3 regions of the Peribacillus sp. AS_2 genome follow, and region 2 is predicted to be linked to each of the others. Evidence: predicted binding sites of a transcription regulator. Region 2 holds the regulator's gene; each other region holds the start of a gene.
The links. The regulator LexA, encoded in region 2, represses DNA repair genes until DNA is damaged. The targets are predictions, from matches to a motif close to CGAACATATGTTCG.
Positions count from the first base shown of each region.

Region 1: OTG27_RS13820 (Y-family DNA polymerase) is a predicted target of LexA. The motif match lies at 6,245-6,258, and genes of this name have one in related genera.
Region 3: recA (recombinase RecA) is a predicted target of LexA. The motif match lies at 2,680-2,693, and genes of this name have one in related genera.

Region 1 covers NZ_JAPTGA010000007.1:5,952-14,019, reverse strand. The annotation lists gene OTG27_RS13855 (MerR family transcriptional regulator) at 1-333, opposite strand, end outside; gene OTG27_RS13850 (VOC family protein) at 605-1,036, shown strand; gene proC (pyrroline-5-carboxylate reductase) at 1,141-1,986, opposite strand; gene OTG27_RS13840 (MBL fold metallo-hydrolase) at 2,688-3,656, shown strand; gene OTG27_RS13835 (SDR family NAD(P)-dependent oxidoreductase) at 3,679-4,470, shown strand; gene OTG27_RS13830 (DUF3221 domain-containing protein) at 4,620-5,147, shown strand; gene OTG27_RS13825 (C40 family peptidase) at 5,199-5,858, opposite strand; gene OTG27_RS13820 (Y-family DNA polymerase) at 6,274-7,533, shown strand; gene OTG27_RS13815 (YolD-like family protein) at 7,568-7,900, shown strand.
Region 2 covers NZ_JAPTGA010000009.1:204,190-212,257, reverse strand. The annotation lists gene trxA (thioredoxin) at 1-51, opposite strand, end outside; gene OTG27_RS17475 (IDEAL domain-containing protein) at 101-484, opposite strand; gene OTG27_RS17470 (RrF2 family transcriptional regulator) at 585-1,004, opposite strand; gene OTG27_RS17465 (YneF family protein) at 1,823-2,038, opposite strand; gene sirA (sporulation inhibitor of replication protein SirA) at 2,123-2,563, opposite strand; gene tkt (transketolase) at 2,859-4,862, opposite strand; gene OTG27_RS17450 (DUF896 domain-containing protein) at 5,092-5,325, opposite strand; gene OTG27_RS17445 (YneB family resolvase-like protein) at 5,391-6,047, opposite strand; gene yneA (cell division suppressor protein YneA) at 6,067-6,378, opposite strand; gene lexA (transcriptional repressor LexA) at 6,533-7,156, shown strand; gene OTG27_RS17430 (esterase/lipase family protein) at 7,610-8,068, opposite strand, start outside.
Region 3 covers NZ_JAPTGA010000004.1:34,913-42,980, forward strand. The annotation lists gene rny (ribonuclease Y) at 1-1,134, opposite strand, end outside; gene recA (recombinase RecA) at 1,488-2,534, opposite strand; gene OTG27_RS08065 (competence/damage-inducible protein A) at 2,883-4,115, opposite strand; gene pgsA (CDP-diacylglycerol--glycerol-3-phosphate 3-phosphatidyltransferase) at 4,139-4,723, opposite strand; gene OTG27_RS08075 (RodZ domain-containing protein) at 4,888-5,787, opposite strand; gene OTG27_RS08080 (DUF3388 domain-containing protein) at 5,805-6,596, opposite strand; gene OTG27_RS08085 (DUF3243 domain-containing protein) at 6,840-7,097, opposite strand; gene ymfI (elongation factor P 5-aminopentanone reductase) at 7,178-7,903, opposite strand; gene yfmH (EF-P 5-aminopentanol modification-associated protein YfmH) at 7,922-8,068, opposite strand, start outside.

The DNA.
Region 1 (8,068 bases), on a different contig from region 2:
TAAAAGCTGATAGGATACAACATCGTCCGCTTTTGTTTTCAGGCCATTTTCCAGCCTGATGACCCGTTCAAGCAGTTGATCATGTTCTTTATTCGGTTCGGAGTGTTTCTGGAGGGTTGCTTTTCTAATCTTTTTCTCTGAGATGCTGACCTTTTGGAGAATGATGCCCTCGTTAAGCTGATCTTGGATTTTTCTCAATAATGCAATGTCTTCATCCGAAAACTGGTAGTGGCCAAGCTGATTCCGTTCTACTTCCATGTTCAATTGGGTGACCCAGCGTTGAATCGTACTATGGGAAACATTCAGTAACCGGGCAACTGCACTTGTATTCATCGAGATTCCCCCTTTTGCTTGTTGAATTCGATAAGTATGGGGGAATTCCTTTACAGATGACAAAACATGTATTCATTCGGCAAAGAAAGTGGAATTCCTACGTAATTTGCATGAGGGGCAATCCAAGGTGGAATTCCCCGTTGAGCTGCTTTTTGCAAAGTGGTCTTTAAGAAGCATTTGCTATGGTGTGGGTGCTGGTCAATCAAGCTAAAAAGGGAAAAGTGATCCAGATGTCGAATTTACCCTTAAAACATGGAAAAGGAGGACTAGCATGAACAGGATCAACATTATAACTTTAGGTGTCAGGGATATTACTCAATCATTAAGGTTTTACCGGGACGGGTTGGGATTCCGTACATTGATTAAAGAGGACGATCCCGCAATCGTTTTTTTTAATAATGCCGGTACGAAACTTGCTTTGTATCCTTTAGAGGAGCTAGCAAAAGACATTAATGAGATGGAACCGCCTAAGAAAAATGGTTTCCCGGGTCTTACACTCGCTTATAATGCTAAATCAATTGAAGAAGTGGATGAAGTGATCAACAGGGCTGAAAATGCTGGGGGAACAATCGAGAAATCACCTCAGCATGTTTTTTGGGGAGGATACAGCGGATATTTTTCAGATCCCGATGGTTACTATTGGGAGGTTGCGTATTCGAAGGACTGGAGTTTCGATGAAAATGATATGCTGATTATAAAGTAACGCTCACTTCAGAAGATTTTATAAGGCGTATGGATCATAAAAAGGGCTGTTGCCTGCCACTGCTGCAGGAGTGGCCAGGCAACAGCCGATCATCATCAGGGGGCTTACTGCGAAACTACATATTTGGCCAGTTCTTTACTTATTTGATTGCCCATTCGCTTCGATTGCTCTGTCGCTTCTTGTACACAGGCAATGAATGCATCTTCCACTTGGTGTGCTTGTAGTGCTTTCAGACCTGCTTCAGTCGTTCCGCCTGGTGAAGTTACTTCCTTTCTTAGTACGGCAGGCGTTTTAGGTGATTTCTGTAACATGTCGGCTGCGCCCATCAATGTCTGGAGAATCAATTGCTTAGCAGTTTCGGAATCGAGCCCTATTTTTTCCGCTGATTTTTCCAATGCCTCGACCAAGTAATAAATATAAGCAGGACCGCTGCCTGATAAGCCTGTTACCGCATCTAGCTGGGATTCTTCGACCACTGCCACCGTACCCACCGTTTCAAAAAGGGTAATCGCCGTTTGTAATTGCGAGTCTTCCGTATGACAGTTAGCCGCAAGGGCCGTTGCTGATTTTCCTACAGCTGCCGATGTATTAGGCATGGCACGGACGATCGAAAACCGCTTGTTGGCGATTCCTTCCAAGCTTGTTGTATGAACCCCGGCAACAACGGAAATGAACAGCATTTCTTCACGAATGTATTCTTTTATTGATTGCATCGTTTCTAAAATATCTTTCGGTTTCACCGCCAGTACGACAAGGTCCGCATCCTGTACTAATAACTGCAGTGATCGTGTTGCAGTTACACCATATTGGTCCTTTAAATAAACGAACCGATCATCATTTGATTTATTTGTTACAAAAATATTTTCTGGTTCAATTACCTGTTGGGTCACCAGCCCCGAAATGATTGCTTCTGCCATCGATCCAGCTCCGATAAACGCGATTTTTTTCATATTTCCCGCTCCTTTTTCTTTTGAATTTTCGGCCATTTTATGAAGGCTGTTTTCACATACTTTGTTGCTATTTACCAGGTAGTGAGTTGTGGTTGATTTCCCTTCAAGATGCTCGCTTTCCTTGGTGCGGGCGGTGAGCCCGCTGCTCCCGCAGGAGTCTCGCACTTCCGCTCCAATCAACCTTAAATAGTTTCGTTTTAAAAACAACAATCTTTACGAAAAGAGCCTTTATGAAAAACAAAAAGACCCCTCATCCAATAAAGGACGAAAGGTCTAGCTTCCGTGGTACCACCTTTGTTCAACTTTTCCATAATAAATACAGAAAAGCTGCACTTGATTCCTCTAACGCGGGAATTACGTCAGGTTTTCCTGAAGGCTCATAAGGTAGGTTCAATAATGAGGGGGCGATGAAGCCTTTCAGCACATTCCGAGCTTCACTCTCTTTACGCCATCATAAATTTACTTGGCCTTAATCAATGCCATGCCGTCTTTAATTACTTGTGATTATGAAGGATATATCAGTACTCTGTCAATGATAATATATGCATGGACGATAAAAAGTAGACATGAATTATGTGAAAATAATGACAGTGATTTAAAATACATGTAAAATGTTAATTATACATGATAGCTATACTTAGAATCCTGTTTAGCGTATAGAAAGATTTATATAAATATAATTTTCTAAGGTGGAAAAGATTATGGCGAATTGGAATGGAGATATTGCGAAAATTGCTTTGCCCACGCCGTTTGCAGTGGGTGATGTGAATGTTTATGTCGTTAAAGGGGATGCTTTAACATTAATCGATACTGGTGTGAAAACCAAACGTTCAAAGGAAGCCTTGACTAACGGTCTTGGGGATTTAGGTCTGAAACTGACTGATATCGAACAAATCATTTTAACCCATCATCATCCCGATCATGCTGGTGCACTCGATTTCTTTGAAAAGGATATCCCGGTTTATGGACACAAAAATAATCAGCGCTGGCTGACTATCAGTGATGAATTCCTTGAAACCCATAATCGTTTTTTTCTTGATTATGCCAAAAAGTTCGGAGTGGCAGAAGAGCTGAAAAATAAACTGATCCATAACCGCGACGAAATCCGTTTCCTTAGTGAACGGAAGCTGCATGGATATTTAGCTGAGGGGGATGAGCTTCCTGGTCTTCCAGGCTGGAAAGTGATCGAGACTCCAGGGCATGCGCAAAGCCATTTATCTTTTTACCGGGAAAGTGACGGGGTCATGATCGCTGGCGATCACTTGCTTGCCAAGATTTCACCTAACCCATTAATGGAACCACCTTTACTGCCTGGAGGCATGAGGCCTCGTCCGTTACTGCAATATAATGCATCACTTCAAAAATTATTGGATTTCCCCATATCCACTGTTTACTCAGGACATGGATCTGAAGTGGCAGGGGATGCAGTTGCAGACTTGATTCAATATAGATTCGATCGGCAGCATAACCGTGCCATGCAAGTGAAAAGCATGCTTCAAGATAAGCCTTTATCTGTCTTTGAAGTGTGTCAGCAGTTGTTTCCGAAAGTATACCTTCAGGAGGTGGGCCTGACACTTTCGGAAACGGTCGGTCAGCTGGACTATTTAGAAGAATTGGGTGAAGTCCAAACAGAAATCCAATCAGGGGTCATTCTGTATTCAATCGCTTAATGTTCGAAGGAGGCCGCTTTTTTTGAATAAGTTACAAGGTAAAGTTATTGTTATTACCGGTGCTTCCGGAGGGATTGGCAAGGAAGTTGCCATTCAAAGTGCAAAACAGGGAGGCCGTCTCGTCCTCTTGGCCAGAAGCATGGATAAATTACTGCTGCTAAAGAAGGAACTGATCACCCAATATGGGATTGATGCATATGCCTATAAGCTTGATGTTGCAGACACTGATCAGGTGACAAATGTTTTTAATGACATCCATGAGCAAATAGGTCAAGTGGATGTGTTGGTCAACAATGCTGGTTTCGGCACGTTTAAAGAAGCGCAGGATACGGAATTAAATGAAACGAAAGCAATGTTTGCTGTCAACGTCATTGGCTTAATGGCCTGCACAAAGCTGGTTCTGCCGTATATGAAGCAGAGAAAATCGGGGCATATCATCAATATCGCTTCACAGGCCGGTAAAATCGCCACTCCTAAATCAACATTGTACTCTTCTACCAAGTTCGCAGTTCTTGGCTATTCAAACGCACTTCGGCTCGAACTGATGGAAGATCATGTTTTTGTGACCACAGTCAATCCTGGCCCTATAGAAACGAATTTCTTTAACATTGCGGATGAATCAGGTACATACTTAAAGAACGTTGAAAAATTCATGCTTAAGCCTCGAGATGTCGCTGCTAAAATCGTAGCGGCGATGCTGACCAACAAGAGGGAAATCAATCTCCCTGGCTGGATGAATTTAGCTGGGAAATGGTATAACATGTTTCCGAAGATCACCGAAACTTTAGGAAAAAAAGCATTTTTTAAAAAGTAGGCTAGTCTTTCGATTCCAGATGAAAATTGGTCCAATAATAGGTAAAGGGGAATGTCGATGACATTCCCCTTTTGAATTAACCAAAGTTATCATTTGAATGGGTAACTATTTCATTGGGAATCCGTCTATTTCTATTAGGAGGGATTTTCATGAAGATGATTGTAAACCTTTATATATATTTATTTGTCGCCTTTATACTGGGCAGCTGTCAATCCCCCGATTGGAACATGGATGAATCCATTGATAAAGGGGAAGAAGGTTTCATTACGGATCTTGACGATAAGAGGATTTTGATTAAAGGGACGTACTATAAGGTGACCAATGATACATATATTCAAGATCAACATGGTAATGACCTTGATTATTCCGAACTGGAAATCGGGATGAAAGTGAAACCATGGTACCGGGGCGGGGTGAAGAAATCATTTCCTGGGAAAGCGGAAGCTGAATTGATTCTTGTTTTGACGGATGAAAACAGCTTAGCCGAACAAAGGGCGGTCATTGCTGCTCTCGATCATGTCAGCAAAGCGGAAAGTCAGCGATTCATGGTTCTCGAAGTCGTCCATTTACCCTCAGAGCATGTTTATAATATCGAAATGATGAATCGTTCCAACTTGGATTCTTCATTCATTGTGACTGTTGAGGATGTAACGGATGAAATATTATATATAAAATAAAACAACCGGACTGAATCACTTTGAATTCTGTCCGGTTGTTTGTCCTGGATTTTATAAAGTTTTCGCACCTAAATATTTTGGTTTCCAATAAGAATTATCCATATCCGTAATGGTTATTCCTTTAGAAGACGTGGCACTAATGAATTGGCCATTTCCGATATAGATCCCAACATGGGATACTCCTGTTCTTCCAGAAGAAGTATCAAAGAATACAAGATCACCTTTAGCTGGTGAAGATACTTTTAAACCTGTATTGGAATAGAGCAATGATGTTGTACGCGGTAAGGTAATTCCTTGAGATTTCTGGAATACGTAATAGACGAAGCCTGAGCAGTCAAATCCAGTTGGTGTTGTTCCGCCCCACTTGTAAGGTTTGCCTATTAAGGTTTTTGCATAGCTGATCAAGCTAGTATTATTGACATTATAAACACCAAGCGCATTAAATGTGCCTCGGCCGGCAATTCCATCAACAGTCAACCCTTTGGCTTTTTGGAATTTTTTTACTGCTGATACAGAATAGGTGCCGTAATATGTAGTCAGTGAACCTGAATATGTGAAATAACCTTTGGTTTTTAATAGTTGTTGTAGTTGTTTGACATCACTATGTGTCATTCCGGGTCTGAGGGTTTGGTCTCCAATATTGGCAAAGGCTTGCAGTGGGGTTAGCATCATGGCAGATGCAACAGCAGCTGAAGCGATCCATTTCTTCATAGTTTTCATTTCCTCTCTATCTATCTCTCTATTATTTCTTAACAATATTATCCTACAATACCATTATGACAAATAGACATAATTTTGGTTACAATTTCATTACAAAAAATGAGCATTAAGACTGGCTTCCGAATAGACGAAAGTCTGTTGAAAAGGGTGGAGGGATTTTAAAAAAACGAGCATATGGACCTACTTAAAATTATTCAAGCTACCAATTAATCTTTTTCAAAAAAAACAATCTGGATACTAAGTTTAAATTTGGTATTTTATCCATTTTTAGTATCTATTATATTTTTCAAGGAAATTACAATAAAAAGTAGAAATTTGTATGAAAACTTCCATTGAATAAGAACGTATATTCGGTTAAAGTTATGAATATAATAAAGCGAACATATATTCTTGTTAGGGTGAAGAAATGATGGATTATGGGACGATGCCGAAACAATCAATTATGTGTATCGATATGAAAAGTTTTTATGCAAGCTGTTCAGCGGTCATGCTTGGTCTGGACCCGCTTGATTGTTATTTGGCGGTGGTTGGTGATTTGAAGAGGACAGGGAGCATTGTGCTCGCGGCTTCTCCAAAGATGAAGAAGGAATTTGGCATCAAGACAGGTTCGCGGATGTTTGAGATCCCGAATGACCCGAGGATTGTCGTCGTTGAACCTAAAATGGCGACTTATTTAAGGGTTTCTACGGAAATCACCCGCTTGTTCAACCGTTATGTGCCAAAAGAAGCGATTCACGTATATAGTGTGGACGAAAGTTTTGTGAAAGTCGATGGTGCTGCTTCTTTATGGGGAGATGCCCGCATGATAGCTGAAAAGATAAAAGATGAAATTGAACGGGAATTACAGCTCCCCTGTGCCATTGGAATTGGACCGAATATGCTCATGGCAAAACTTTGCCTTGATTTGGAAGCCAAACATAAAGGGATTGCGGAATGGAAGTATGAGGATGTGCCAAGCAAACTTTGGCCGATTTCCCCGCTTCGTGAAATGTGGGGGATCGGCAGGCGCGTAGAAAAAACCCTTCATGGAATGGGTATATTTACGGTTGGGCAGCTTGCCAATTATGATCTTGAATTACTTGAAGCGAAGTTTGGAATTATGGGCAATCAGCTTTACCACCATGCCTGGGGAATAGATTTATCCGATATGGGGGCAGCGATCATCGAAGGGCAGGTCAGCTTCGGCAAAAGTCAAATCCTGCTGCGGGATTATAAGGATGAGCATGAGGTAAAGCAGGTCATGCTGGAAATTTGCGAAGAAGTTGGAAGAAGGGCACGCACCCATCGTAAGGCAGGAAGAACGGTGAGCCTAGGCATTGGTTACAGCAAGGATGAGTTTGGCGGAGGTTTCCATCGTTCGCGTTCGATTAACGAACCGACCAACATCACGATGGAGTTATATAAAGTTTGCCTGGAGCTTTTCCATGAGAACTATAAGCAAAAAACGGTTCGAAGCATAGAGGTCAGACTCTCGAATATTGTGGATGATAATGAAATGCAGCTGACTCTATTTGATGCTTCGCGCTGGAAGAAGCGAGAATTGAGTTACACGGTTGATCGAATCCGCCACAAATATGGAGCCAAATCGTTATTGCGTGCCGTTTCGTATACAGAAGCAGGTACAGCCGTATACCGAAGCAAGCTGCTTGGTGGGCATAAGGCGTAAGGCGTAAGGCTGACTTTGAAAGGAGGGAAAAGAAATGATTCGTGATCGCGGCCGTATCAAATGGACATCGATGATGTTGCCGGAACATGTGAAGATGCTCCGTGATTGGGCGGTGGAGGATGGCTATGAAACGAAGCGCATCCTGGATGAGCAGCAACTGGAAGAAATGAATGCGGTAATGGGGGAAGCGATGGAGGAAAGAAAGGATGTCACGATTGCTCATTATGAAGGAAACCGGTATCAGCTGTTAATCGGCAGGATCCATTATTATAATGAGCTCACCCAAAAGCTTCATATCGTTGACCGGTTTGAGCAGGCTCACTATATCAGGCTTTCCGATATAGCGGATGTAAGGATAATGGAATGATGAGCGGAAGGGCTGTTCCCCAAGGGACAGCCTTTTAAAACGGCATCGTGATGAAAGGTATCACGGAGGAGTATGAGAATCGGCATTTGTTAGCACCGTCAATGAAGAAAGTGATTTTCGTGTCGGCTGACGCTTGCAAAGGAGGCAGTTTCTTTAACAGAAACGTTT
Region 2 (8,068 bases):
TTCCTTGATTTCGCTAGCAAAATTATCATCTGTAACATGTTCTATTGTCATGATCATTTCCTCCTTGTATTATCCGAAATATTAATGATCTTTACTCACACTATTTAAAATCGAGTTTTGCGATTCTATTTCCCGGGATTTGAACCTCTGATTTCCGGGCAGTTATTTTCGGGTGGATTTTGATGGATTCCAATTTACCGGATAACTCCATAAACCATGTTTCATCTTTAGAAAGTAAAGCCAAATCAATTAAGGCCAAAAGATGAGCTTCGTTACTGACTTCTAGATCCGGCAGTTTTTCAGTCCATTTACTCGGAATCCAAATCGATTTCCCAACCGCGTTTTCATTGTCACTTTCAACTACATTCACTTTAACGATTTCTCGATTATCGCTTACGTTTTCAACGAAACCATGGATAAGTTCCCCATCTCTTGATTTTCCCTGTACCCAATCCCCATTTTTGAACAGATTGTTTTCAACCATTTCCTTAGCACCCCTTTTATGTTCATTTAATATTAAAACTATAGTTATTAACTGTATTAATAAAATATACATTTTGTGCAAAGAAAAAACTAAATCAATATCACAGACATTGTTTAATTTTTTCCAAAAATGTGCTGAGAGTTATATCTTCTAAATATTTTTCAAAATATAATTCAGCTTCATCAAATATTTGATCCATGACTACCTGGGTATTTGAAGATATGACACATTTTTTCTCCGGATCACCTGTACACCACTTTGGTTTCAGGGTTCCATGTGAGACCGCTATATAAATATCCGCCAAACTTACCTCTTCAGGGGTACAGTCTAGAATATAGCCTCCGCCCACACCTTCTTTAGTCTTAACAAATCCCTTTTTTCTTAAGCTGCTCATCATTTTCCGAATCCTAGCCGAGTTTGTACAAACGTTTTCTGCGATGGACTCACTGCTTGCCATATGATCTGGTAGATAAGCTAAATAGACCAAACTATGCACAGCTATTGTAAAATCACTATTCACTTTACGTATCCTCCTCAAGGGGATTACTGTAATATTAATATTTACAGTTGATAAAGTCAACTCAAAAACCTCAACAGCTTCCTCCATTATATTTGATCAATTTAGTATTGCAGTGAAATCCCCACTTTACGCTTTAATATTGCCCAAGTTAATGAGCCTTATAGTAAGAAACTTGGTGATAATATTTATCCCTTAATTATAGATACACTAAATTGACAACGAATCCATTCTTTCTTCATGAATGGTTTTTCTATTTACAAATATTCAAATAAAAAACACCCGATTACTCGGATGATTACTTTAATCAATTTTTATAATCACTAAGTCATTAATGGTTTAGCGCTTAAATAAAAAGATTAATAGAAAAGATTTATTATTTTTTACATTTAGATTTCAATTTGAATTTCGATTCCCATTTTTTGTCTTTAAATTTACTTTTGTGTTCAAATTTAAGCTCACACATAGGAAAACACATCTTACATTTTTTTACAAAATCATTTATCATTATAACCACCCTCCTTAATACTATATATGCATCTTTTGATAGAAAGTGTGGACAAGTATAATTTTTTAGAGAATTTACTTTCCAAATAAAAAAGCCTCACATAGATGGAGGACTTACCTTACCATTCCAAAACAAAAACCACCTTTTCTGAATCATTCATTCAGAAAAAGTGGCTTAAGAAACAAAAATGAAAGATAAACCAAAATTTTATATAAAATCGGTAGAAGGATTCAGACTAAATCCATTTCGATATTATATAAAATTTTGCATCCAATCTTCCAAGAACATTGATATATCAAGGTTTCATGCTATCTTATTTTGTTTGTTGTTTATTCATGGCGCTCATCATTTGATTAATTTTCTTTTGGGATGGTTTCATACCCATTTGCATCATCATCATTTTCAACATTTGTTCGTTAATTGGCGGATTTTTCTTTAAGTAATCCATCATGTATTTACGAGCGATGAAAAATCCCAGCACTACTCCAGCAATCAATGCCAGTACGCCAACTAGAATGTAAACCCACATACTATTTCCTCCTTCATGTTGTCTAACATCAGTGTACTAGACCAAAGGTTATTATACAATACCCGCTACCGAAAAGTCCCCCATTTAGACAAATTTTCTTTCTTTTATCGGTTTTAACCAACCGTATTTTTCATGTTCAAAATCAATGGCCAGAAAACTCGCTTCATATTTTCGAATACTTTCAAAGAAAGCCGTTTCCGCTTCATAGTCTCCTTCAGCTTCAAGAGTAATGGAATCATTCTGAATGATTAAAACGGCTTTACTTGATCCGTTTGTTTTTTCTAAATAGTATTTTCCATTTTGAGTCCAATAATTCATCTTTTTTTGCAAACGTTGTTCAATAGCTAACTGCAACTGGATAATCGGGACTTTTTTGGTGACATATTCGATTTGTTTTTGCAAAATACTCTTTAGTCTGCCCCTTGCTTGAATATATTCCAAAAACAAATTGAAAAATAGCTTTTCTCTTCCATAATAATGATGGGCAAATTCATCTTCGATTAAATAAATTTGATAGGTTCTCATCAGCCAATGCCTCCTAGCTTTCCTATTTTGGTACGAAACATCTAACCACCAGCACCCTGTCCACTATTTTCCACTATTGATGACTTTCCCCTTTAACTGACACATTTAAACGAAATTTATTTATTCTCATTATATATTGACAAACAAAAAGTATATGTTGTTTGCTGGAGAAATTTTCTTCTTTTTTTGTCGAATGGAAGATTTCCTTTAGTATAGAAGCACATTCAATATGAAATAGGACTCTTTTGATAAAAAAACTGACACCAATCTAGTTGGTGTCAGTTCCGCATTATTGTTATTTAAGCATTTCTTTAACAAGAGCAACTACATTTTCTACAGTGAAACCGAATTCCTCCATGATTTTACCGCCTGGTGCAGAAGCTCCAAAATGATTGATGGCCAATATTTCACCCTCATCACCTGCATAACGATCCCAGCCAAACGGTGAAGCCACTTCGATAGCTAAACGTTTTTTCACTGCCGGATTGATTACGCTTTGTTTATATTCTTTTGATTGAGTTTCAAATCGGTCCCATGATGGCATGCTGATTACCGCAACATCAATTCCTTCGTTCGCTAAAGCTTCCTGTGCTTTAACAGCCAAGTTCACTTCGGAACCAGTCGCAAGAAGTAATGCATCGGCTACTTCTTTCTTAGAAGCAGAGATGATGTAAGCACCTTTTGAAACACCTTCATACGCAGTTTCGGAAGTGCCTTTTATTGTTGGCAATCCTTGACGAGTCAGTACAAGAGCAGTTGGTTTATTTGTAGACTCCATAGCCACTTTCCAGGCTGCTGCCGTTTCATTGCCATCAGCTGGACGGATTACCCCTAGGTTAGGCATTGCGCGCAATGATGCTAATTGTTCGATTGGCTCATGAGTCGGTCCGTCTTCCCCTACAGCAATGCTGTCATGGGTGAACACATAATTAACAGGCAGTCCCATCAGTGCTGCCATTCTTATGGCAGGACGTAGATAATCAGAGAATACGAAGAATGTTCCTCCATATACTTTTAAGCCACCATGAAGTGCCATTCCATTTAAAGCAGCACCCATAGCGAATTCACGTACACCGAACCATATATTACGGCCACTGTAATTACCAGGTAATAGATCTGTCTCACCTTTGATGGCAGTATTATTAGACCCGGCTAAATCCGCAGAACCCCCAATGAAGCTAGGGACCTTTTTGGCGATCGCATTCAGTACTTCACCACTTGAAGCACGGGAAGCTAATGTCTTACCTTCTTCATAGACTGGAATTTCCTGATCCCATTCAGCAGGCAGTTCACCTTTAATTGCAAGCTCTAATTGCTGTGCTAACTCAGGATGTGCTTCTTTGTAATTTTTAAATAATTCATTCCAAGCTTCTTCTTTTTGAGCTCCTGCATCAACAACAGCTTCATTGAAGTGTGAATACACTTCTTCAGGTACATGGAAGTCCTTTTCGAATGTCCATTTGTATGCTTCTTTTGTCAATTTAAGCTCATCTGCACCAAGCGGAGCGCCGTGAACTGCAGATTTACCTGAACGATTTGGTGAACCGTAACCGATAACCGTTTTCACTTCGATTAATGTTGGACGTGCTTCGTCGGTTTTCGCTTCTTCAATCGCTTTAGCAATTTCCTGAAGATCATTGCCATCCTCAACGCGGATATATTGCCATCCATAAGATTTGAACCGGTCTGCTACGCTTTCACTAAATGATTGACTTAAGTCGCCGTCAAGGGAAATATCATTAGAATCATATAAAACAACAAGTCTTCCCAGTTGTAGATGTCCAGCTAATGAAGCGGCTTCTGCAGAAACACCTTCCATTAAATCTCCATCCCCACAAATGCTATATGTATAATGATCGACCACATTATAAGAATCGCGGTTATAGCTTTCTGCCAAGTGACGTTCTGCCATTGCCATTCCGACTGCCATTGCGATACCTTGTCCAAGCGGCCCGGTAGTTGCATCCACACCAGCCGTATGTCCGAATTCAGGATGTCCTGGAGTTTTACTGCCCCATTGACGGAAGCTTTTCAAATCATCGATAGATAAGCCATAGCCTGATAAATGAAGAAGGCTGTATAACAGCATGGAACCATGTCCAGCTGAAAGAACAAAGCGATCTCTATTAAACCAATCTGGATTTTTCGGGTTATGGTTCATATATTCGGTCCATAGTTTATACGCCATTGGCGCTGCACCCATTGGCATACCCGGATGGCCGGAATTAGCCTTTTCAATTGCATCAATTGATAATGTACGAATCGTATTGATAGAAAGTGCATCTAATTTATCTAACATATTGTAAAAACATCCCTTCCTGTAATGTACCTCTTTATATTATAGTGACAAGCATAATATCACAACTAAAATCACTATTTAATGCCCCAATATTACAATTTTCTAGGAATAAGAAGTCACCTATTTAGATTAAACTAAATAGGAGAATACATACATGAATGCACTCTCTTTTTACTCCAAAATGCCAAAGAATCCTCAAATGGAATATTCCATCAGAAGAATCCAAGCATTAATGTAAATTTCGTTTTTCTTTTATATTTTTTATCTTTTGAGGAGTGACGTCATTACCCTCTGGATCCACGACTTTCACATGCTCCAACGTGTCGGACATGGATTTTCTGAATGTTTCCAAATACTCACTTCTCAATTGTGTTTGCTCTTTCGCTTCAACTTCCGTCAAGCCTTCACCCTTTGCCTTTTTAGAAAGTTCATTTATACGGGCTATTTTTTCTTTTGATAACATAATTTCGCTCCTTCATAATCTGCGGATATTGTCATGGTATTAAAAAAAAAGCGAAATTACAAGTTCTATGATTTACTTTCCTTTGTATTCATTTGATGTTCGAGAAAACGCCTGTTCACAGTAGCCTTAGATACATTGTATCCAAAGCCCCTTAATGTGGCTGCGATTTCCGAGAATGTTAACCCATTGGCACGCAGTTTAATAATTTCTTCAATAGGAATCTCCATACGGTCCCTTCCAGTGGAATTCCTTTGATTCTGAAGATTTTTTTGAGGACGGTACCCTTTTTCAACGGCTCTCATCATTCCGCGCTTTATTTTAAGATTATGTAGTTTCCTTTGATATTCTTCTACAATGCCCACTATCTGAATGACCATGGCATCCGAATCCGATAACTCCAGCTCCCCATCGTGTGAGAGCGTATAAATTTTCACATCTTCTTTAAGGATGACATGGAAAAGGGCTATTTTGGCATTCCCTCTTCCCAGTCTTGTTTCATCCTGGATTAATAGCACTTCAGCTTCTTTGGTTTTAAATAGTTCGAGCATGTCAAAAATGCCATCCCGATTCAACTCATAACCACTTGCCTGTTCTTTTATAATGGAGACAACTTCCACATCCATCTTTTCAGCCAATTTGACTAATTCATCTTCCTGCCTTGCCAATGATGTTTCCTGTGACTCTTTTTCGGTGCTGACCCTACAATAGATTACCGCCTTCATAATACCCTACCTTTACTACTTACTGCTCACTGGCCAAATTCTGGACAAGTTCTTCCCCTTTAACCGGTATGACAATGACTTGTCCAGGCTTTATCGAATCTGCACTGACTCCATTATTCTCTTCTATCCAACCAATGAATTCTTTTTTTGTCAAATTTGATTCTTCATATTCTTCGGCAATTCCCCATAGGGTGTCACCCTCGCCTACTTCTATAGAAAGGAAATCCTTTTTTTGATCATTGTTCAATGTACAAGAGAATAAAATTGAAAAGATGAATACTGATCCCGCTAATAGAATCGTATAAATATAATTTTTGTATAATTTTTTCATGATAATCCCTCCAAAGCGAATGTTCGTTCGTATGTTATGATCAAATTATAATACGAACGTTTGTTTCAGTCAACAACAAATTCGAACTTATGTTTGTATAGAGATGGGGGCCATGCTATAATGTAGCAAAGAACATTGGGGAAGAGGTGCACAAATGACAAAACTATCAAAACGGCAGCAAGATATTCTTGATTTCATTAAAGAAGAGGTCCGCCAAAAAGGGTATCCGCCTTCCGTACGGGAGATTGGCGAAGCAGTGGGACTTGCATCAAGTTCAACAGTACACGGACATTTATCCCGCCTGGAAAGTAAAGGCCTTATTAGACGTGACCCAACCAAGCCAAGGGCCATTGAAATAATGAATTTGGAAGAAGCGAACAATATTCCCAAAGTCAATGTCGTGAACGTGCCGTTACTTGGAAAAGTAACAGCGGGCATGCCGATAACGGCCATTGAGAACATTGAAGAATACTTTCCGCTTCCCGAAAGCATGGTTCCACATGATGACCATGTATTCATGCTGGAAATCATGGGTGAAAGTATGATAGAAGCAGGAATTCATGATGGAGATTATGTCATCGTGAAACAACAAAGCAGTGCCAATAATGGAGATATCGTCGTGGCGATGACGGAAGATGATGAAGCCACTGTAAAACGATTCTTTAAGGAACCGGATTACATAAGGCTTCAGCCTGAGAACTCAAATATGGAACCAATTATTTTACGAGATGTTTCGATACTTGGAAAAGTAATAGGCTTATATAGACAAATACACTAAAAGCGCTTCCCGCGCTTTTTTTGTTTGTTTAATTTATGTCCAGAATTCTCTCAATATGCATATGGAAGAGTAGATATTGAAATATTTTTTAATAGAATCTAGTTTCATGCGAATTTAAACATCCTTTATAAGGGATGAAAGTTACTATCGCCTTTCTCGTAATATGTACTTTGGAAAAAAGCTCATTGAAATCACTTTAATAAGGTTTAGATCGACCAAGTCATTCCACTGTTGAATCTGCACTTGTTGACAACCATTTGCAGGTGCAGGGAAAAAAATACATATATTTATTTTCCCCTGATAACAAACCTCCAACCATATCCTTCAGAGACCCGTTGAATTAATACTTCAATAAGTAATTACGACCTGGCTGTTTCCATTGGCTGAATTACCATCTCCCTAGTTACCCGTACCATCAAAAAAATGCCTCCTCAACTAAGAGAAGGCATTTCGTTATTTCTCAATATAGACCGAACGAATCAGCGTCCGGGTTCTTTCAGTACCATCCACATTTTTTTCCTTAACATCTATTGTTACATTATAAACACCTGACTTAGGTACTTCTGGAAGGGTGCCAGTAAAATTTTCAGTATCCATTGCCTTAATTGAGTTTTTTTCACTAATTTTATTACCGGTTTCATCTATCAGATGAACCAAAAATGTTGTACTGATTGGTCTTTTTTTATCATTCATTGGATTCTTTATTAAAAATTTTGCATCTTTTTGCTTAACTTTACCGGCCATACTTAATGTAATGGGATTCTTTTCGTTAAATTGTGCTGTGAACAGGAAGGCGTCTTTTGGCGATTTAGTCTTCATTCGTACTTTCCAGTCACCAATTTCAAGGTTATTTCTGTAGAATGATTGGATGGTTGCACCATTAAAAAAGGAAGCTTCATTTTTGGCTGAATG
Region 3 (8,068 bases), on a different contig from region 2:
TTCCACTTCATGATCGATCGCTTTCCCAATATCATGCAATAAACCTGCACGGCGGGCAAGAACTTCATCCTCACCGAGCTCAGCGGCCAGTAAACCTGAAAGCTGGGCCACTTCAATTGAATGTTTAAGTACGTTTTGCCCATAACTGGTACGGAATTTCAAACGTCCTAGTATTTTGATGAGATCTGGATGGAGACCGTGAACTCCAACTTCAAAAGTAGTCTGTTCACCAATTTCACGAATATGTTCATCTACCTCACGTCTTGCTTTGTCAACCATTTCTTCAATGCGAGCCGGATGGATCCGTCCGTCCTGAACAAGTTTCTCAAGAGCCAAGCGTGCCGTTTCCCGTCTAATTGGATCGAATCCAGATAAAATGACAGCTTCAGGAGTATCATCAATAATAAGGTCAATACCTGTTAGCGTTTCTAACGTCCGGATATTTCGTCCTTCACGTCCGATTATCCGTCCTTTCATTTCATCGTTTGGAAGATTTACTACAGAAACGGTGGTCTCTGCAACATGATCAGCCGCACAACGCTGAATGGCAAGAGAAAGGACTTCTTTTGCTTTTTTATCAGCTTCTTCTTTGGCACGGGTATCACTTTCTTTAATCATAAGCGCTACATCGTGAGCAAGCTCGTTTTCCATTCGGTCTATAATGATTGCTTTAGCCTCTTCACGAGTTAAACCGGAAACACGTTCAAGCTCTGTTTGCTGCTTACGAACCATCTCTTCCACTTTGCTTTCCATCTCTTCAATATGCTGTTGTCTTTGGTTTAGAGAATCTTCTTTTTTCTCCAAAAGGCTCTCACGTTTGTCTAACGTTTCATCCTTACGGTCCAGATTCTCTTCTCTTTGCAATAACCGATTTTCTTGTTTTTGTAATTCGTTCCTTCTTTCACGGGCTTCCCGATCCGAATCGGCACGAACTTTATGAATTTCATCTTTTGCTTCCAACAAGGCTTCTTTCTTAAGTGCTTCCGCTTCACGTTTTGCATCCTCAAGGATGTGTTCTGCAGAGCCCTTTGCCCCTGCTATTCTACTCTCAAATTTTGATTTGTGAATAAAATAACCAACAACTGCACCGACGATTAGGCCAAGCAAAGTGAAGATGATTGTCATGGGTTCCATCGTTTCACCTCCCCTTGCTATGAACTTTTTACATAAAATGTTGAACTGTCGGCAAGTACATTGCACATAAATTCAATATACAGCACTTAATTTTCAAAATTTTAGTTTGAAAAATTGTAAAATATACATATTAATTGTATAGTTGAGAATTTTTATTGTCAAGCGTTTGTCCCTTATGTATCAATGTTTATTCAAGTTTTCTTAATATCAACCATCATAATGTACAGCATTCATTATGGAAGGAGTCTGTAAATCTGATTACAATGCCATTTAATCCACTGAAAATTTCGCATTTTTCTTAAAATATACATAAAAGGCCTAAGCGAATAAGCTTAGGCCTTTTCCAAATATCATTAATCAAGCAATTCAAAATGCTCTTCTGTTTCATTTTCTTCTGGTGGTAATTCATGCTCTCCATCAAGATTATAGTGATCTCTGATTTTCTGAGAAATTTCCTGAGCGATATCCTGATTTTCTTTCAGGAAAAGCTTCGCATTTTCACGGCCTTGTCCGACACGCTCTTCATTGTATGAATACCATGAGCCGCTTTTAAGGACGATATCAAGGTCTGCACCCATATCGATGATTTCACCTTCCTGTGAAATCCCTTGACCATACATGATGTCAACTTCTGCTTGGCGGAATGGTGGAGCAACCTTGTTTTTTACAACTTTGATTTTCGTTTTATTACCCACGATTTCATTACCTTGTTTTAATTGCTCCGCACGGCGCACTTCCAGACGAACAGTTGAATAGAACTTCAATGCCCGGCCTCCCGGAGTCGTTTCTGGATTCCCAAACATAACACCGATTTTTTCACGGACTTGGTTAATGAAAATGGCAATGGTATTTGATTTATTAATGGAACCAGACAGTTTTCTAAGTGCCTGAGACATCATCCGGGCTTGGAGACCCATATGGGAATCTCCCATTTCGCCTTCGATTTCAGCTTTAGGAACAAGTGCTGCCACCGAGTCAATGACAATAATATCTACCGCTCCGCTTCGAACTAACGCTTCAGCGATCTCTAGGGCTTGTTCACCCGTATCAGGCTGTGAAAGCAGTAACTCATCGATATTCACACCAAGTTTTTCTGAATATGCTGGATCTAAAGCATGCTCGGCATCAATGAATGCAGCCGTCCCGCCAGTCTTTTGTACCTCTGCAATAGCATGTAATGCTACAGTCGTTTTACCGGAGCTTTCAGGTCCATATATCTCAATGACCCGGCCTCTTGGATATCCGCCTACTCCCAACGCTACGTCCAATGCTAAAGAACCGCTTGAGATCGTTGAAATCCTACGATCAGTCTGTTCCCCAAGTTTCATAATCGAACCTTTACCAAATTGTTTCTCAATTTGTTTTAACGCCATATCTAAAGCCGCTTGACGATCACTCACTTAATTTCCTCCTCTATATTCAACTAATCGGCTGTCCGATTAAAGGTGTACTTACGTTAGCAATTATTCGAGTTCAAGGTTTGTACCCTGTCTCAAAACCTATCTTTACTATATACTCTTTTTACTATTTTGCCAAGCAAAAAGTCGAACATTCATTCGTTTTTTTCTTTCGGGATATTCTTTGTAAAAAAGCGTTTTAGCTTAAGGAAATTTCCATTTCGCTTCACTTACTCCCTAAAAAATACAATTTTATTGAATTAACTTTTTTCTTTTTTCCCTATTTTTCAAGAAACAAACTTCTAAAACCAAATAAAAAGCAGAGCTGTATTAAAGCTCTGCTTATGGCGTTTATAAATCCCTTAATAGGTAATGACAGCCGTATTTCACACTCCGAATACGGTTTTGCGCCCTGCTACCGGAAAGATTCAACTCCTTGAAATGAGTGTTTCCATCGCGATAGGAAATGCCAATAAATACTGTACCAACAGGCTTGCCTTCTTGTTCATCCGGCCCTGCAACACCCGTAAAGCTTATGCCTACATCCGTATCGAGCTTACTCCGGACATTAGAGGCCATTTCCATTGCACACTCACCGCTGACCACCCCATACTCAGATATGGTATCATCACTGACGCCGAGGACATTGGACTTCGCATCATTCGTATAGCAGACCATTCCGCCCTTGAAGACTTTACCGGCGCCCGGGATGGTTGTCAGCTGTTCTTGGAACATCCCCCCGGTCAAGCTTTCAGCTGCTGCGATTGAAAGCTTGCGGACCGTTAATTCTTTTACAAGTTCCTTTATTAGCGAAGTATTATCACTTCCATAATGGAACTTGCCGACCCTGCCAAGAATTTCTTTTTCCGTTTCTAAAATAAGTTCTTCGCATTTTTCTTTGGAAGGGCCTTTGGCGGTGATCCTTAACGTCACTTCCCCTTCGGCTGCCAGCGGAGCGATTGTCGGATTCGTTTGATTGACAAGGAGATCTTCAATCACCGTTTCCAGTTCGGCTTCACCTATACCGTAGAACCGTAAAACCTTGGAATCGATCCGTTCATGCTTTTCCAATTTATTCATGATCTTTTCATAACCATAACTTAAAAACATCGGCTCCATTTCACTTGGTGGACCAGGCAGGAGCATATATGTAATCCCGGATTTGGACAAAACCATTCCTGGGGCCATGCCATGATCGTTTGCCAACACTTCACTGCCTTCTAAGACAAGGGCCTGCTTTTTGTTGTTTTCCGTCATCGGCCGTTCCCGTTTTTGGAAGTAAGCTTCAATGGATTGCAAAGCTTCATCATTAAAAACGAGCTTTTTCCCGATATGGCGAGCAATCGTTTCTTTCGTTAAGTCATCTTTGGTAGGACCAAGCCCACCGGTAAAAACAATCAAGTTCGCCCTCGATTCAGCGATTTCTATAGCTTGTTGTAATCGACGGTCGTTATCCCCGACCACAGTATGGTAAAAAACGTTGATCCCCATTTCCGCAAACTGCTGCGATAAGAATCTTCCATTAGTGTTATTGATTTGACCTAAAAGAAGCTCTGAGCCCACTGCAATGATTTCTGCATCCATCTTTTCAAAACCACCATTCGTTTTTACTTTGAATTAACAAATACTTCTTTGTTTTTTATAAAATAATCCAAACCTGACCAGATTGTAAAGATTAATGCAATCCATAATGCGATATTGGCAAATGGAAGTGAAATGAGGGCAAATGGAAGGTTATGCAGCAATAAAGCCGAAATAGAAACAATTTGTGCCCATGTTTTAATTTTACCTAGCTGGTTCGCTGCAACCACTTCCCCTGTACCCGCTAACACCAAACGCAATCCAGTGACTGCAAATTCGCGACTTATGATCACGATGGCAATCCAAGATTGACCATACATTAAATCCAGATCAACCAAAACGATTAAGGCAGCCGAAACAAGAAGTTTATCTGCCAATGGATCTAAAAATTTCCCTAAATCAGTAATCATATTATATTTTCTGGCAAAATGGCCATCGATCCAATCCGTAGTGGAAGCAATTATAAAGAGGATGGCTCCAGCCAGGTGTGCCACTGGCAAACTGTATTCTCCCCAAGTCAGAGTCCCCCATGAAAAAGGAACGAGCATGATGATTAAAAATACTGGTATTAAACAGATTCTTGCTACTGTAATCTTATTAGGCAGATTCAAAACTTTTACCTCCAAAATTTACGCCTGCCATTCGGGCCTGCGTCTTAGATCTAAAATAATGCTTATATGTATAATTTAACTCAAAATCCAATCTTATATGCCGAGTGGACCATTTCCCGCCGCCTTACCATTAAATAGAGCAAAAATAGTCATCTATAAGATGACTATTCGGCTTTCGTAAATTGTATCGTAACCAATTGCGTATTCACTTCAGTCGGTGAAATGGAATACTCCAGCTTCTCATCATTCACATAAATCTCTGTTTCATATGCCCTGCCTATATTGATGACAGCTTCTTTTTCATTGGTGAAATCAATTTCCTGGCTTTTGTCCTTTTCGATAGTGCCTTGGAAAAGTAATTTACCTTCACCATTTTTTATGCCGACCCATGGTGAGCCTTTGGAGGTCACCTTTAATTTAAAAGTATCGGTATTTTTTAATTCATACGTACTATTTTTACCGCTGGAACTTGTGACGGCAAGATTTTGCTCTTTCTCTTCATCTTTGACTGCTGTATCATCTTCATTCTTCTTTTCAGATGAATCTGATTTTTCTTCATTCTGTTTTTGGTCTGCATTCTCTTCTTCTTTGTTAAACTCTTCACTTTTATTGTAACCCACGGCATCGCTTTGTTTCGCGTCCTTTTTGTCCTCGTTATCCGGATTACTCATATAGTTCAATACCAGAACCCAAATCAATACGGCCGCACCAATGACTAAAACCGCAGCCGAGATCTTCGGTAACAATTCCACTACCTTTGAATCTCCTGCCGGAATGGTTTTCCGGGATTGGACCCGTGAAAGCTGTTCTGGCAATTCCTCACTATAGACCGATGGTATTTCACTCTTATATTGTTCGAAAATCTCTTCTGAATCCAGTCCGACCGCTTCACAATATTGCTTTATGAATGCCCGTACATAGAACTTTCCTGGCATCATACTGTAATTTCCCTCTTCAATGCCAATGAGGTAACGCTTTTGGATCTTCGTTAATTCCTGCAAACCTTCTAGGCTAAGACCTTTGGCTTCCCTAGCTTCCTTTAATCGATTACCCAACTCAGTCAAATAAAACACCTGCCATTTTAAAAGTCAAAGGAACCAAAATCGGACCCTGAAAACTGGTCTTTTTGGTCGACAACTTCATATGTTATTTCTTCTTCAGGATTGTTTCGCAATTCAATAATATAATCAAAGTCTTCGAGGGTATACTCCGTATTTTGGACAAAAACATCCGGATGTTCGATTACTTTGACAGCATCAAGCCTCATTATTTCACGAATCAACTGCCAATGACGCTCATTTGCACGGCGAGTGGAAACAATTCCATCTAAAATGAACAAATTATCATTATTATATTCATCCTCAATAAGCTGGCTGCGGATAGTCTGCTTTAAAAGGGTCGAGGATACAAACAACCATCTTTTATTAGCACAAACACTCGATGCCACGATAGATTCAGTTTTTCCGACACGGGGCATCCCTCGGATCCCGATTAATTTATGACCTTCCTGTTTAAATAGCTCGGCCAGGAAATCGACAAGCAAGCCTAGTTCATCACGAACAAACCTAAAAGTGTTTTTCTCATCGGCATCGCGCTGAATATAGCGTCCATGCCTGACTGCGAGGCGATCACGTAATTTAGGTTCCCTAAGCTTAATGACCTTTATCGTATCCATCGTACGGAGAATTGACTCGAATCTTTCTATATTACGGCTGTCTTTGGCCAACAAAAGTAACCCACGCCTGCCTTCATCGACCCCGTTAATGGTGATGATATTAATGGAAAGCATACCCAGAAGGGATGAAATATCCCCTAATAAACCAGGGCGGTTGACTTGAATTTCATATTCAAAATACCATTCTTTATTATCCACGATAACACTCCTTAAGCCTAAAAGCTTTTACCCTAATCATGGGCAAAAAACTTATCCATCGTAAATTTCAAGGTCTGAACACTTTAATATTAATTGTCTAGCTTCTATAATATAGCATTTCGTGATAAGTTAAAAGGAAAAACCCTATAAAAGTATTCATTTTTATATAAGTGGACAAATAGTCATCCCCCTCGAATCCAAAAGGCCCTGTTAATTAATAACAGGGCCTTTTGGATTGATATTTTACTTCGTTCCATTGTTCTCGACTAACTTGACCATGACACTTGCCATGGCATGTTTTTCTTGTTCGCTTGCCACTGACCAAAGATCAGCAAGCACTTTCTCTTGCTCATTCTGGGGCTCAACCTGATTAGCTAGGTAATCACCGATTTCGTAAGCCAAGTTGTTAACAGCGCCTTCTGACAAGCCTTGTTGTTCACCTTGATGTAATCTGTCGCCTAAGAAGTTTTTCCATTGATCCCAATTGTCCAGTACAGACATGAATGGTCACCCTTTCCTTCAAAATAGTACAAAGATATTTTGTGAAGAAATTGAGGGAATTATACATGTCTTTAAAAAAATCATGTGTACCATCCGCCATTTACGCCTAAAATCTGCCCTGTTATATAGGACGACTTGTCGGAAAGCAAATAGTATACGGCCTCCGCGACCTCTTTGGAATGCCCCATCCTGCCCATCGGGATATCGCCTTTGATGATTTCCAGATCTTCTGCACTGAAGGATTCGAGCATGGAAGTGGAAATCGCACCGGGGGCAACGGCATTCACCCGGATTCCATTAAGCGATACTTCTTTGCTAAGCGCCTTGATAAAAGCATTTTGACTGCCTTTGACCATTGAATATAATACTTCACAAGATGCACCTGTCTGCCCCCAAATTGATGTGACGGCAACGATGGCAGCCTGTTCTTGGTACATAAGCTTTGGAAGCAGTTCCTTTGTTAATTGGAAAGGGCTCGTTACATGCAGCTGAACCATTTCAGTAACGATAGTCTCATCCATATCAGATATAAGCCCATAATAGCTATTGCCACTATTAAGGACGATTGCATGAAGGGCAAAAATATTTTCCGCCAATTTCTTATAGCCGTCCGGTGCAGCCAAATCCGCTTGTATCGGAATAAGTTCGACTTGATGAGGCTTCAGTTCTTCAATCAGGGCAAGTATCGCTTCTTCATTGCTGTTATAATGTAAATAAAGTGAGTAATTCTCCTCGGCGAGCTTTATAGCGATTTCCCTGCCGATTCCTCCACTGGCTCCTGTAATAAGGGCAAAACGTTTCCCCACTTTCACGCCCCCTTTATATTATTTCGGAAGTACCTGACAGACTGTCATCCGTTCATCGGATATTAAGTCCTTGGCGACCTCCCTGATATCTTCGATAGTTAGTTTTTCCAATACCGATACAACATCGAACAAGTTCATATCATTGAATGCATATCTGGTGAATTG